Regions from separate parts of the Klebsiella sp. SYXHC3 genome, predicted to be linked through region 1. Evidence: predicted binding sites of a transcription regulator. Region 1 holds the regulator's gene; the other holds the start of a gene.

Region 1 (7,339 bases):
CTCCAGCCGCTGTTGCTGTGGAGCATCAAGAGTTTCCAGCGCCAGGCGGCGGGCAAACACCTCTTCGACCTGCAGTTCGCTCAGCGTTTCCCGCTGAACGCCGGCCAGAATGCGTTCACGCTGGGCGCGACTGCGACGCACCAGCAGCACTTCCACCGGCAGCGATTCGGTCTGCTGCTGAATTTTTCTTTGGATATCGTGCAGGTATTCATCGCTGGTGATTTCGATATCCAGCCATACCGGCGGCTGCTGCGCGCTATCCTGCCACTGCTGAAGTTGTTCGGTGATGCTGGCGAAATCGCCTTTCAGTACCGCCAGCGGCTGGGTGATCGGCACCGTTAGCGGGGTGACTTCACTGAGCTTGCCCTCGCTGAATGAGACCAGATTAACGCTTTTGTTTTTTCCGGTTTCATCAAAACTCAGCGGCAGCGGCGAACCGCTGTAGCGAATATGCTCGCAGCCGCCAACCAACTGGGCGCGATGAATATGGCCGAGCGCGATGTAATCGGCGGGCGGAAAGCGGTTGGCCGGGAAGGCGTCGAGGGTGCCGATATAGATTTCACGGACCGCGTCGCTTTTGCTGGCGCCGACGGTGGTGAGGTGGCCGCTGGCAATAATCGGTAGTGCCCGTTCGCCGCGCAGATCGCAGGCCTGCTGATATTGCTGCTGATAGTAGTCGCTGATGGCGGTGAGCAACTGCTGCTGTTTTTCGCCGCTGGAGTGGCCAGCCTGGCTGACCACCAGTTCGCGCGGGCGCAAAAACGGCACCGGGCAGAAGACCGCGCCGGGCTCGCCGTCGCGCCGCGGCAAGATAAAGGGCGCGTGGCCGGCGTTGGCGACCACGGTGGTTTTCAGAAAGGCGAGAATTTCGCGCGACTCGTTTAACGTCGCTACCGAATCGTGGTTGCCCGCCAGCACCACCAACTGGCAGCCGGTTTGCTGCAGCTGAACGACAAAACGGTTATACAGTTCGCGGGCGTAGCTCGGCGGAGAGCCGGTATCAAAAATATCGCCAGCGACGATAATGGCATCCACCTCGTGTTCCTGCGCGCGCGCCAGCAGCCAGTCGAGAAAGGCGGCGTGTTCGTCCGCGCGGCTTTTGCTATAGAAGTTCTGGCCGAGGTGCCAGTCGGAGGTATGAAGGATGCGCATAAAAATTCCGTTGCGATAAAAGCCAGGCGGCCATTATAACGTCGATCCCGCCGCCCGTATTCCTTTTGCCATATTACCGCGAGACTGGATGCGTTAAGTGCGTGTCATCATTCAAAATCCGCATTCATCAGACGGTCATTTTTTCATAAATCTGTCACAAATCTGACGCATAATGGCCGCGCACTTCTATACTGATGGCTAAAAAACACAGGGTAAATAATGGCGAGAAGAATTCTGGTCGTTGAAGATGAAGCTCCAATCCGCGAAATGGTCTGCTTTGTTCTGGAGCAAAACGGCTTTCAGCCCGTCGAGGCGGAAGATTTTGACAGTGCGGTGAATCAACTCAATGAACCCTGGCCCGATTTGATTCTCCTTGACTGGATGTTGCCGGGCGGATCGGGGCTACAGTTTATTAAACAGCTTAAGCGCGAAGCGATGACCCGCGATATTCCGGTGGTGATGCTGACGGCGCGCGGCGAAGAAGAAGATCGCGTTCGCGGTCTGGAAACCGGTGCGGATGATTACATTACCAAACCGTTTTCGCCGAAGGAGCTGGTGGCGCGAATTAAGGCGGTGATGCGGCGTATTTCGCCAATGGCGGTCGAAGAGGTGATTGAGATGCAGGGGCTGAGCCTGGATCCCTCCTCGCATCGCGTCATGACCGGTGAAAACCCGCTGGATATGGGGCCGACCGAGTTTAAATTATTACACTTCTTTATGACCCACCCGGAACGCGTATACAGCCGTGAACAGCTGCTGAATCACGTTTGGGGAACCAACGTTTACGTTGAAGACCGGACGGTGGATGTGCATATTCGCCGCCTGCGCAAAGCGCTGGAACATAGCGGCCATGACCGGATGGTACAGACGGTTCGCGGCACGGGATATCGTTTCTCCGCCCGTTTCTGAATTTTGACAGGAGTGTGACCCGTGCTGGAACGGCTGTCATGGAAAAGGCTGGCGCTTGAGCTTTTCTTATGTTGTATACCGGCCCTGATCCTCGGGGCGTTTTTCGGTCATCTGCCGTGGTTTTTACTGGCGGCGGTGACCGGATTGCTTATTTGGCATTTCTGGAATTTGTTACGTCTGTCGTGGTGGCTGTGGGTCGATCGCAGTATGACGCCGCCGCCGGGAAGCGGCAGTTGGGAACCGCTGCTGTATGGTCTGCATCAAATGCAGATGCGTAATAAAAAACGTCGTCGCGAACTGGGAAGCCTCATCAAGCGCTTTCGCAGCGGGGCGGAATCCTTACCCGATGCGGTGGTGCTGACCACCGAAGAGGGCGCCATCTTCTGGTGTAACGGCCTGGCGCAACAAATCCTTAATCTACGCTGGCCGGACGATAGCGGGCAGAATATCCTCAACCTGCTGCGCTACCCAGAGTTTGCTAACTATCTGAAAAACCGTGATTTCACCAAGCCCCTTAATCTGGTGCTCAATAACGCCCGTCATCTGGAAATTCGCGTGATGCCTTATAGCGATAAACAGTGGTTGATGGTGGCGCGCGATGTCACGCAAATGCACCAGTTGGAAGGCGCGCGGCGCAACTTTTTCGCCAACGTCAGCCACGAGCTGCGCACGCCGCTCACCGTACTGCAGGGTTATCTCGAGATGATGCAGGAGCAGGTGCTGGAAGGGCCGACGCGGGAAAAAGCGCTGCATACCATGCGTGAGCAAACGCAGCGGATGGAAGGGTTGGTGAAGCAGTTGCTGACGCTCTCGCGTATTGAAGCCGCGCCGGTGCTGGCGATGAATGATAAAATCGACGTCCCGATGATGCTGCGGGTGGTTGAGCGCGAGGCGCAAACCCTCAGCCAGGGTAAGCATCAGCTGCACTTTAGCGTCGATGAAACTCTCCAGGTGATGGGCAACGAAGAGCAGTTGCGCAGCGCGATTTCCAATCTGGTGTACAACGCCGTTAACCATACGCCAGCGGGAACTGAGATTCACGTCAGCTGGCAGCGGGCGCCACACGGCGCGCTGTTTAGCGTTGAGGACAACGGCCCTGGCATCGGGCCTGAACATCTCCCCCGGTTGACCGAGCGGTTCTACCGCGTCGACAAGGCGCGCTCCCGGCAAACCGGCGGCAGCGGTTTAGGGCTGGCTATTGTGAAACATGCGGTTAGCCATCACGAAAGCCGGCTGGAAATCGAAAGTACGGTCGGGAAGGGAACGCGCTTTAGCTTCCTGTTGCCGGAACGTTTAATTGCCAAAAATGTCGCCTGAGGCGGCGTCTGTCAGCTTTCCTTGCCAATGACCAGCTTCGGCTGGTCATTTTCATTTGCAGTCAACTTTTCGTTGCGTATTAAACGAACGCCTGGTTATTTATTGTTCGCATGATTAGCCACGCGTTTTGCGTCGTTATGGTCAATTAATCCAGGTTCAAAATCATAGTTAGCATAATCATCTGGTTTTACGATCCCACCTTGCTTTAAAACGTTATAAGCGTTTAAATTGCCCCCTATGCAGTCCCGGTAAGACTGCTTTTGCGTGGTAATTCAAAAAACAATTCTTTTCCACGCCGCTTCGAGAGCATATCTCGCTGAGTTTACAGGCAATGGCCGCTGTATCATCCCGAAAGGAAGGCACGGTATTTTTCCGTTTTTTACAACACCACATCCACAGGCAGTAATGAATTTATGACCCATCAGTTAAAATCTCGCGACATCATCGCGCTGGGCTTTATGACCTTCGCGCTGTTCGTTGGCGCAGGCAACATTATCTTCCCTCCGATGGTTGGCTTACAGGCCGGCGAACACGTCTGGACCGCAGCCATTGGCTTCCTGATTACCGCCGTGGGTTTGCCGGTGCTAACGGTAGTCGCGCTGGCGAAAGTCGGCGGCGGCGTTGAGCGTCTGAGCTCGCCAATCGGCAAAGTTGCGGGCATTCTGCTGGCCGTGGTGTGCTACCTGGCGGTTGGGCCGCTGTTCGCGACCCCGCGTACCGCCACCGTTTCATTTGAAGTGGGGATTGCTCCGCTGACCGGCGACGGCGCGCTGCCGCTGCTTATCTATAGCGTTATCTATTTCGCGCTGGTGATTCTGGTTTCTCTCTATCCGGGCAAACTGCTGGATACCGTCGGCAATTTCCTGGCGCCGCTGAAAATTATCGCCCTGGTCGTGCTCGCGGTGGCCGCGGTTATCTGGCCGGCCGGCCCGATTAGCGACGCGATGGAAGCCTATCGTACCGCGCCGTTCTCTAATGGTTTCGTCAATGGCTACCTGACCATGGACACGCTGGGGGCGATGGTCTTTGGTATCGTTATCGTTAATGCTGCGCGTTCCCGCGGCGTTAGCGAAGCCCGATTGCTGACCCGATACACCGTCTGGGCTGGTCTGATGGCCGGCGTGGGCCTGACGCTGCTGTACCTGGCGCTGTTCCGCCTGGGTTCCGATAGCGCGACGCTGGTCGATCAGTCGGCAAACGGCGCGGCTATTCTGCACTCCTACGTGCAGCATACCTTCGGCGGCGCGGGCAGCTTCCTGCTGGCGGCATTGATATTTATCGCCTGTCTGGTCACCGCGGTTGGCCTGACCTGCGCCTGCGCTGAGTTCTTCGCGCAGTATCTGCCGCTGTCGTATCGTTCGCTGGTGTTTATTCTCGGCCTGTTCTCCATGGCGGTTTCTAACCTGGGGCTCAGCCATCTGATTCAGATCTCGATTCCGGTGTTAACCGCTATTTATCCGCCGTGTATCGCACTGGTGGTATTAAGCTTTACCCGCGGTTGGTGGCATAATTCCTCCCGCGTTATCGCGCCGGCAATGTTTATCAGCCTGATGTTTGGTATCATTGACGGTGTTAAAGCATCGGCGTTCGCAGATATCCTGCCGCAATGGACCGCGAGCCTGCCGCTGGCAGCGCAAGGTCTGGCATGGTTGCTGCCAACCGCGGTGATGGCTGTGCTGGCCGCGATCATCGATCGCGCAGCGGGTAGCCCGGTGGTCTCAAAAGCCCACTAACCGACGCTTTACGCAGGTGTTTAACCACGGGACTTAAGGTCCCGTGGTTTTTTGTTTTTTTGGTCATTCCCTTTTGCGTTTTGCCCCCGCAAAGCACAAACGAGAAAAACGGCATGGAACACGATGGAAAGTAGTAACAAGCTTAAGCGCGGGCTAAGTACCCGGCACATTCGCTTTATGGCCCTTGGTTCCGCTATTGGTACCGGCCTGTTCTATGGTTCGGCAGACGCCATTAAAATGGCGGGGCCGAGCGTATTGTTGGCATACATTATCGGCGGCGTGGCGGCGTATATCATCATGCGCGCGCTGGGCGAAATGTCGGTGCATAACCCTTCCGCCAGCTCTTTCTCGCGTTATGCGCAGGAGAACCTCGGCGGGCTGGCCGGCTATATCACCGGCTGGACCTATTGTTTTGAAATCCTGATCGTCGCGATTGCCGACGTGACCGCCTTCGGTATCTATATGGGCGTCTGGTTCCCGGCGGTGCCGCACTGGATATGGGTACTGAGCGTGGTGCTGATTATCTGCGCCGTCAATCTGATGAGCGTGAAGGTGTTCGGCGAACTGGAGTTCTGGTTCTCATTCTTTAAAGTCGCCACGATTATCATCATGATCCTTGCCGGTTTCGGCATCATCATCTGGGGTATCGGCAACGGCGGTCAGCCAACCGGTATTCATAACTTATGGAGTAACGGCGGCTTCTTCAGTAACGGCTGGCTGGGGATGGTGATGTCGCTGCAGATGGTGATGTTCGCCTACGGCGGGATTGAGATTATCGGTATCACCGCCGGTGAAGCGAAGGATCCTGAAAAATCCATTCCGCGGGCGATTAATTCGGTGCCGATGCGTATCCTGGTGTTCTACGTGGGGACGCTGTTCGTCATTATGTCTATCTATCCCTGGAACCTGGTGGGGACTAACGGCAGCCCGTTCGTGTTGACCTTCCAGCATATGGGAATTACCTTTGCCGCCGGCATCCTGAACTTCGTGGTGTTAACCGCCTCGCTATCGGCGATTAACAGCGACGTATTCGGCGTTGGCCGTATGCTGCACGGAATGGCCGAGCAGGGGAGCGCGCCGAAAGTGTTCGCCAAAACGTCGCGTCGTGGTACGCCGTGGGTGACGGTGCTGGTGATGACCGTGGCGCTGCTGTTTGCGGTCTATCTCAACTACATCATGCCGGAAAACGTCTTCCTGGTGATTGCGTCGTTGGCGACCTTCGCCACGGTGTGGGTGTGGATTATGATCCTGCTGTCGCAAATCGCTTTCCGTCGCCGCCTGTCGCCGGAAGAGGTGAAAGCGCTGAAGTTTAAAGTACCGGGCGGCGTGGCCACCACTGTGGTCGGCCTGCTGTTCCTGGTCTTTATCATCGCGCTTATCGGCTACCATCCGGATACCCGCATTTCGCTGTACGTCGGCTTTGCGTGGATCGTGCTGCTGTTGGTTGGCTGGAAAATTAAGACCCGCCGCGATCGCCAGTTAGCGCAGGCGCAGTAATTCTCCACTCTTCCGGGTCCGGCTTTGCCGCGGCCCGGAAAATCACATCCTCCTCCTTTCTCCTCCCCCAATTATTCTATTGATGATGAGTTATACGCCTGTTCACTGTGGCAAGGTGTGGCCATTACGCAAAAAGAGGAATGATGATGTTGAAGGCCTGGCACCTGCCGGTTGCTCCTTTTATTAAAGAGCAGCAGGAACGACTCGTTATCACATTGTGGCTAAGCGGCGAAACAATGCCGCAGCGAATTACGCTGCGCGCGGAAGAAGACAATGAAGAGCTGTCGTTGCCCATGCAGCGCCTGCGCCAATCCCCACACGCCGATGTCGTCGCCTGGCGTGGAGAGATAAACCTGATGAACGGCCAGCCGCGCCGCCGCTATAGCTTTAAGCTGCTGTGGGCGGACCGTCAGTTGTGGTTTACGCCGCAGGGATTCCAGCGTTTCCCGCCCGCGAGGCTGGAGCAGTTTGCGGTCGATGTGCCGGATAGCGGCCCGCAGTGGGTCGCCGATCAGGTGTTTTATCAAATTTTCCCCGATCGTTTCGCCCGTAGCGAGGCGCGAGAAGCCGGGCAGGACGAGGTTTATTACCACCATGCGGCCGGTCAGGATATTGTGCTAAAAGCGTGGGATGAGCCGTTAACCGGCGAGGCGGGCGGTTCGACCTTTTATGGCGGCGACCTCGACGGTATTAGCGAGAAGCTTCCTTATCTGAAGCAGCTTGGCGTGACT
Region 2 (7,339 bases), on a different contig from region 1:
ACAAAAAAACAGCAAAAGCAGTGAGATAGAAGGCCTTTCCCCTCACTATCATCGTTTTTCAGCGTTAAACTGTTTTACGATGGTTAAAAATAGCGCCCTAAAATGGTGTATAGCATTGAGCCTGGACGTTTTCTCCGCGTCTCGTTTCATGATGAAAAATATGTAGCAATTTCAACGTGAAAGGCTTTTACTTTTCGTTCTAACAGCTGTCAGGATGCGTATGTCAAACAGTGCGATGAGCGTGGTTATCCTTGCCGCAGGCAAAGGGACCCGCATGTATTCCGATCTTCCTAAGGTGCTGCATACTCTGGCCGGGAAGCCAATGGTGCAACACGTCATTGATGCGGCTAAAGATTTAGGCGCTGCCGCGGTACACCTGGTGTACGGCCACGGCGGCGATCTGCTGCGTCAAACGCTGCATGAAGATAACCTCAACTGGGTGCTGCAAGCAGAGCAGCTCGGTACCGGCCATGCGATGCAGCAGGCGGCGCCGTTCTTCAATGATGATGAAGATATCTTGATGCTCTATGGCGATGTGCCGCTGATTTCGGTTGAAACGCTACAGCGCCTGCGCGCCGCAAAACCGCAGGGCGGTATCGGCCTGTTGACGGTGAAGCTGGATGATCCAACCGGTTATGGGCGCATCACGCGTGAAAATGGCCAGGTGACAGGTATCGTTGAGCATAAAGACGCCAGCGAAGCTCAGCGCCAGATTCAGGAAATCAATACCGGGATTCTGGTTGCTAACGGCGCGGACCTGAAACGCTGGCTGGCGAAGCTCACTAACAATAACGCCCAGGGCGAATACTACATCACCGATATTATCGCGATGGCCCATCAGGAAGGTCATGAGATCGTTGCGGTGCATCCTCAGCGCCTGAGCGAAGTTGAAGGGGTGAACAATCGCCTGCAACTTGCGCGTCTGGAAAGAGTGTATCAGTCAGAGCAGGCGGAAAAACTGCTGTTGGCGGGCGTGATGCTGCGCGATCCGGCGCGTTTCGATCTGCGCGGCGTGCTGAAACACGGGCGCGATGTCGAAATTGATACTAACGTTATTCTGCAAGGTCATGTCGTGCTGGGCGATCGCGTGAAGATCGGCGCCGGCTGCGTCATCAAAGACAGCGTCATCGGTGATGACTGCGAAATCAGCCCGTATAGCGTGGTTGAAGATGCGCAGCTGCAGGCCGCCTGCACCATCGGCCCGTTTGCGCGTCTGCGTCCGGGGGCTGAGCTGTTGGAAGGCGCTCACGTCGGCAACTTTGTCGAAATGAAGAAAGCGCGTCTGGGCAAAGGTTCGAAGGCAGGACACCTCTCCTACCTCGGCGATGCTGAAATTGGCGACAACGTTAATATCGGCGCGGGTACTATCACCTGTAACTATGATGGCGCAAATAAGCATAAAACGATCATCGGCGATGATGTGTTTGTCGGTTCTGATACGCAACTGGTCGCGCCGGTCAGCGTCGGTAATGGCGTGACGATTGCCGCGGGCACCACCGTCACGCGTAATATAGCTGACAACGAACTGGTGCTAAGTCGCGTGCCGCAGGTCCACAAACAGGGCTGGCAGCGACCGGTGAAGAAAAAGTAGTGATTAGATTGTCGCCGGGTGAGAGATCGCCCGGCAAACCAGGATGAGAGGATCAATATAGGTCCCCGTCCGCAGGCAGTACCATAAAAATAACCCCACTCTCTACAAGGCTCGGGGCGCCCGTAAAGGGCAAATACAGGTCAGCGACAACGCATGGCATATCGCCATTATCAGGAAATTTAACTATGTGTGGAATTGTTGGCGCAGTCGCGCAGCGTGATATTGCTGAAATCCTTCTCGAAGGTTTACGTCGTCTGGAATACCGTGGCTATGACTCTGCCGGTCTGGCTGTGGTCGATAACGAAGGTCATATGACCCGCGTTCGTCGTCTCGGTAAAGTTCAGATGCTGGCTCAGGCGGTAGAAGAGCAACCGTTACACGGCGGTACCGGGATTGCCCATACCCGCTGGGCGACGCACGGCGAGCCGTCTGAGAGCAATGCGCATCCGCATGTTTCTGAACATATTGCGGTGGTCCATAACGGGATCATCGAGAACCATGAGCCGCTGCGCGCCCTGCTGCAGTCTCGCGGCTATGTCTTCGTCTCTGAGACCGATACCGAAGTTATCGCGCATCTGGTGCACTGGGAGCTGGAACAGGGCGGTACCTTGCGTGAAGCCGTACTGCGTGCAATCCCGCAGCTGCGCGGCGCCTATGGTACGGTGATCATGGATACCCGCGATCCGGGGACGCTGCTGGCGGCACGCTCAGGCAGCCCGCTGGTCATTGGCCTGGGCATGGGCGAAAACTTTATCGCTTCTGACCAGCTGGCGCTGCTACCGGTGACCCGCCGCTTTATCTTCCTCGAAGAGGGTGATATTGCCGAAGTTACCCGTCGTACGGTGGTGATTTTCGATAAATCCGGCGCGGAAGTGAATCGCCAGGAGATCGAATCTAATCTGCAGTATGACGCCGGTGATAAGGGGATTTATCGCCACTATATGCAGAAAGAGATTTATGAGCAGCCGAACGCGATTAAGAACACCCTGACCGGGCGCATCAGCCATGGCGAGGTCGATCTCAGCGAGCTGGGGCCGAATGCCAACGCGCTGCTGTCGCAGGTTGAGCATATCCAGATTGTTGCCTGCGGAACCTCGTATAACTCCGGGATGGTCTCCCGTTACTGGTTCGAAGCGTTAGCCGGCGTGCCGTGCGATGTCGAGATTGCTTCGGAATTCCGCTACCGCAAATCCGCGGTGCGCCGCAACAGCCTGATGATCACCCTCTCCCAGTCCGGTGAGACGGCGGATACTCTGGCGGCGCTGCGCCTCTCTAAAGAGCTTGGCTATCTGGGTTCGTTGGCCATCTGCAACGTTCCGGGCTCTTCGCTGGTGCGCGAGTCTGACCTGGCGTTGATGACCAAAGCCGGTACCGAAATCGGCGTGGCATCGACCAAAGCCTTTACCACTCAGCTGACCGTGCTGTTGATGCTGGTGGCGAAGCTGGCGCGTCTCAAGGGCCAGGATGCGGCTATCGAGCAGGATATCGTGCATGGCCTGCAGGCGCTGCCGAACCGTATCGAGCAGATGCTGTCGCAGGATAAGCGCATCGAACAGCTGGCGGAACGTTTCTCCGATAAGCATCACGCGCTGTTCCTTGGCCGCGGCGATCAGTACCCGATCGCGCTGGAAGGGGCGCTGAAGCTGAAAGAGATCTCCTACATTCATGCTGAAGCTTATGCGGCGGGCGAGCTGAAACACGGCCCGCTGGCGCTGATTGATGCCGAAATGCCGGTCATCGTTGTGGCGCCGAACAACGAACTGTTGGAAAAACTAAAATCCAATATTGAAGAAGTTCGCGCCCGCGGCGGTGAACTGTACGTCTTCGCCGATGGAGACGCCGGTTTCAGCGGCAGCGACAACATGCACATCATCGAGATGCCACATGTCGAAGAGGTGATTGCGCCGATCTTCTACACCGTGCCGCTGCAGCTGCTGGCTTATCACGTTGCGCTGATCAAAGGCACCGACGTTGACCAGCCGCGTAACCTGGCGAAATCGGTGACCGTAGAGTAATCAGGCTGTACGGACCGACACTCTTGTGAGTGACGCTATAATCCGGTATTTCTGCAAGGGATACCGGATTTTTTTATCAGCTATCAGCGGTTGATTGTGTGTTTGCGGATAGCGTTACCGCCATTGCTTATAAAAAACCATCTTTTTAGGAGTGAGTTGCCCAACATCTCAACGTTGCCAGATGATTTTACGCTATCCATAATCATGTAATAAAAGCCAAATCTTCCTGTCATATGACCAAAAGATAAAATCGTAATTCATTGATATAATTTATTTTATTTTGGCTTGTCTTACATTGCCCTGGCATGTCATAAAACTGTCATAATTCGTACATTTTACTGTCACCTGTTTGTCCTATTTTGCTCACCATAGCTTCGAAACAACGGTTTACGAATCCCAGCAGGAGACATTATGAACGTTATGCGTACCACCGTCGCAACAGTTGTCGCCGCGACCTTATCGATGAGCGCTTTCTCTGCTTTCGCAGCAGCAAGCCTGACTGGCGCAGGTGCAACTTTCCCTGCTCCGGTGTATGCCAAATGGGCTGATACCTATCAGAAAGAAACGGGCAATAAAGTTAACTACCAGGGTATCGGTTCCTCTGGCGGCGTTAAACAGATTATTGCCAACACCGTGGATTTCGGTGCTTCTGATGCTCCTCTGGCTGATGACAAACTGGCGCAGGAAGGCCTGTTCCAGTTCCCGACCGTTATCGGCGGCGTGGTGCTGGCGGTTAACCTGCCGGGCGTTAAATCCGGCGAGCTGGTGCTCGATGGTAAAACCCTCGGCGACATCTATCTGGGCAAAATCAAAAAATGGGATGACGAAGCGATCGCTAAACTCAACCCTGGCCTGAAGCTGCCGGCTCAGAACATCGCCGTGGTTCGCCGTGCGGATGGTTCCGGTACTTCCTTCGTCTTCACCAGCTATCTGGCGAAAGTGAACGAAGAGTGGAAATCTAAAATTGGCGCAGGCTCTACCGTAAACTGGCCAACCGGCCTGGGCGGTAAAGGCAACGACGGTATCGCAGCCTTCGTTCAGCGTCTGCCGGGCGCTATCGGCTACGTCGAGTATGCTTACGCTAAGCAGAATAACCTGGCCTACACCAAACTGCTGTCCGCTGACGGCAAACCGGTCAGCCCGACGGAAGATAACTTCGCTAATGCGGCGAAAGGTATCGACTGGAGCAAGTCCTTCGCTCAGGACCTGACTAACCAGAAAGGTGAAAATGCATGGCCGATCACCTCAACCACTTTCATCCTCGTCCACAAGGCTTCCAATAAGCCGGAGAATACCGCGGAAGTGCTGAAGTTCTTCGACTGGGCATACAAAAACGGCGGCAAAGAAGCGAATGCGCTGGATTACGCCAGTCTGCCGGACAGCGTGGTTGAGCAGGTTCGCGCCGCATGGAAAACCAACGTGAAAGACAGCAGCGGTAAAGCGCTGTACTAATACCCGCGGAATGTCGAGCTGCCGGCTAGCTTCCAGCAGCTCGAATTATTTCGGGTATAGCATTACCTTTGCCCGTAAGCTCAGTAAAATGCTGGCTTTTTGGGCCCGAACTTAAAGAGTAACCTATGGCTGCAACCAAGCCGGCATTCAACCCTCCGGGGAAAAAGGGTGACATGATCTTCAGCGCGCTGGTGAAACTGGCTGCGCTGATTGTGCTATTGATGCTGGGTGGCATCATCGTTTCCCTCATCATCTCTTCATGGCCAAGTATTCAGAAATTTGGCTTTTCCTTTTTGTGGACCAAAGAGTGGGATGCGCCGAATGAAATCTTCGGTGCGCTGGTACCGATTTACGGGACTCTGGTTACCTCAATTATCGCGTTGTTGATCGCCGTTCCGGTGAGCTTCGGCATCGCGCTGTTCCTGACTGAACTCTCCCCGGCCTGGCTAAAACGCCCGCTGGGTATCGCTATTGAGCTGCTGGCGGCAATCCCGAGTATCGTATACGGCATGTGGGGCCTGTTTATTTTTGCCCCGCTGTTTGCGACTTACTTCCAGGAACCAGTCGGCAACGTCCTTTCGACGATCCCGTTTGTCGGCGCGCTGTTTGCCGGCCCGGCGTTCGGTATCGGCATCCTGGCGGCCGGCGTCATTCTGGCCATCATGATCATTCCTTATATCGCCGCCGTAATGCGTGACGTCTTCGAGCAGACGCCGGTGATGATGAAAGAGTCCGCATATGGGATCGGCTGCACCACGTGGGAGGTAATTTGGCGCATCGTGCTGCCGTTCACCAAAAACGGGGTGATTGGCGGCGTCATGCTCGGCCTGGGCCGCGCGCTGGGTGAAACCATGGCCGTCACCTTTATTATCGGTAACACCTATCAGCTCGACAGCGCTTCACTGTATATGCCGGGCAACAGTATTACCTCGGCGCTGGCCAATGAATTCGCGGAAGCGGAAAGCGGCCTGCACGTAGCGGCGCTGATGGAACTGGGTCTGATCCTGTTCGTTATCACCTTTATCGTTCTGGCCGCGTCGAAGTTCATGATTATGCGTCTCGCTAAGAACGAGGGGGCACGCTAATGGCAACGATCGAATTGCAAACCACCGCCGCGCTGGCAGAATCCCGTCGCAAGATGCAGGCTAAGCGCCGCCTGAAGAACCGTATCGCTCTGACCCTGTCGATGGCGACCATGGCGTTTGGCCTCTTCTGGCTTATCTGGATCCTGATGTCGACCATTACGCGTGGCATCGACGGCATGAGTCTGGCGCTGTTTACCGAAATGACGCCGCCGCCGAATACCGCGGGCGGCGGTCTGGCGAACGCCCTGGCGGGCAGCGGCCTGCTGATCCTGTGGGCGACCGTTTTTGGTACGCCGCTTGGCATCATGGCCGGTATCTATCTGGCGGAGTACGGCAGAAAGTCGGTACTGGCGGAAATCATCCGCTTTATTAACGATATTCTGCTTTCCGCGCCATCTATCGTCGTGGGGCTGTTCGTCTACACCATCGTGGTGGCGCAGATGCAGCACTTCTCCGGCTGGGCGGGCGTTATCGCGCTGGCGCTGCTGCAGGTGCCAATCGTGATTCGTACCACTGAAAACATGCTGAAGCTGGTGCCGGATAGCCTGCGTGAAGCAGCCTATGCGCTGGGGACGCCGAAATGGAAGATGATTTCCGCGATCACCCTTAAGGCGTCGGTATCCGGCATTATGACCGGTATCCTGCTGGCCATTGCCCGTATCGCCGGGGAGACGGCGCCGCTGCTGTTCACCGCGCTCTCCAACCAGTTCTGGAGCACCGATATGATGCAGCCGATCGCCAACCTGCCGGTGACCATTTTTAAATTTGCCATGAGTCCGTTCGCGGAATGGCAGCAACTGGCATGGGCCGGGGTATTGATTATCACCCTGTGCGTCTTGCTGCTGAATATTCTGGCGCGCGTTGTCTTCGCGAAGAAGAAACACGGTTAATTTTTGCGGCGCGGCCTAAGCGGCGCCGAATGAGGAAGAGATTGAGATGAGTATGGTGAACGCGAATCCGGGTAAAATTTCAGTTCGTGACCTGAACTTCTACTACGGCAAATTCCATGCCCTGAAGAACATCAACCTGGATATCGCTAAGAACCAGGTGACGGCGTTTATCGGCCCGTCAGGCTGCGGTAAATCCACTCTGCTGCGTACGTTCAACAAGATGTTTGAGCTGTACCCGGAGCAGCGTGCGGAAGGCGAAATTCTGCTGGATGGCGACAATATTCTCACCAATACCCAGGATATCGC

The links. The regulator PhoB, encoded in region 1, activates phosphate uptake and scavenging genes when phosphate is short. The targets are predictions, from matches to a motif close to CTGTCATAAAACTGNCNNAT.
Region 2: pstS (phosphate ABC transporter substrate-binding protein PstS) is a predicted target of PhoB. The motif match lies at 3,912-3,931, and genes of this name have one in related genera.

The regions. Positions count from the first base shown of each region.
Region 1 covers NZ_JBXUNG010000003.1:116,766-124,104, forward strand. The annotation lists gene sbcD (exonuclease subunit SbcD) at 1-1,152, opposite strand, end outside; gene phoB (phosphate response regulator transcription factor PhoB) at 1,372-2,061, shown strand; gene phoR (phosphate regulon sensor histidine kinase PhoR) at 2,083-3,378, shown strand; gene brnQ (branched-chain amino acid transporter carrier protein BrnQ) at 3,792-5,111, shown strand; gene proY (proline-specific permease ProY) at 5,235-6,608, shown strand; gene malZ (maltodextrin glucosidase) at 6,755-7,339, shown strand, end outside.
Region 2 covers NZ_JBXUNG010000002.1:26,741-34,079, forward strand. The annotation lists gene glmU (bifunctional UDP-N-acetylglucosamine diphosphorylase/glucosamine-1-phosphate N-acetyltransferase GlmU) at 221-1,591, shown strand; gene glmS (glutamine--fructose-6-phosphate transaminase (isomerizing)) at 1,777-3,606, shown strand; gene pstS (phosphate ABC transporter substrate-binding protein PstS) at 4,018-5,058, shown strand; gene pstC (phosphate ABC transporter permease PstC) at 5,184-6,143, shown strand; gene pstA (phosphate ABC transporter permease PstA) at 6,143-7,033, shown strand; gene pstB (phosphate ABC transporter ATP-binding protein PstB) at 7,080-7,339, shown strand, end outside.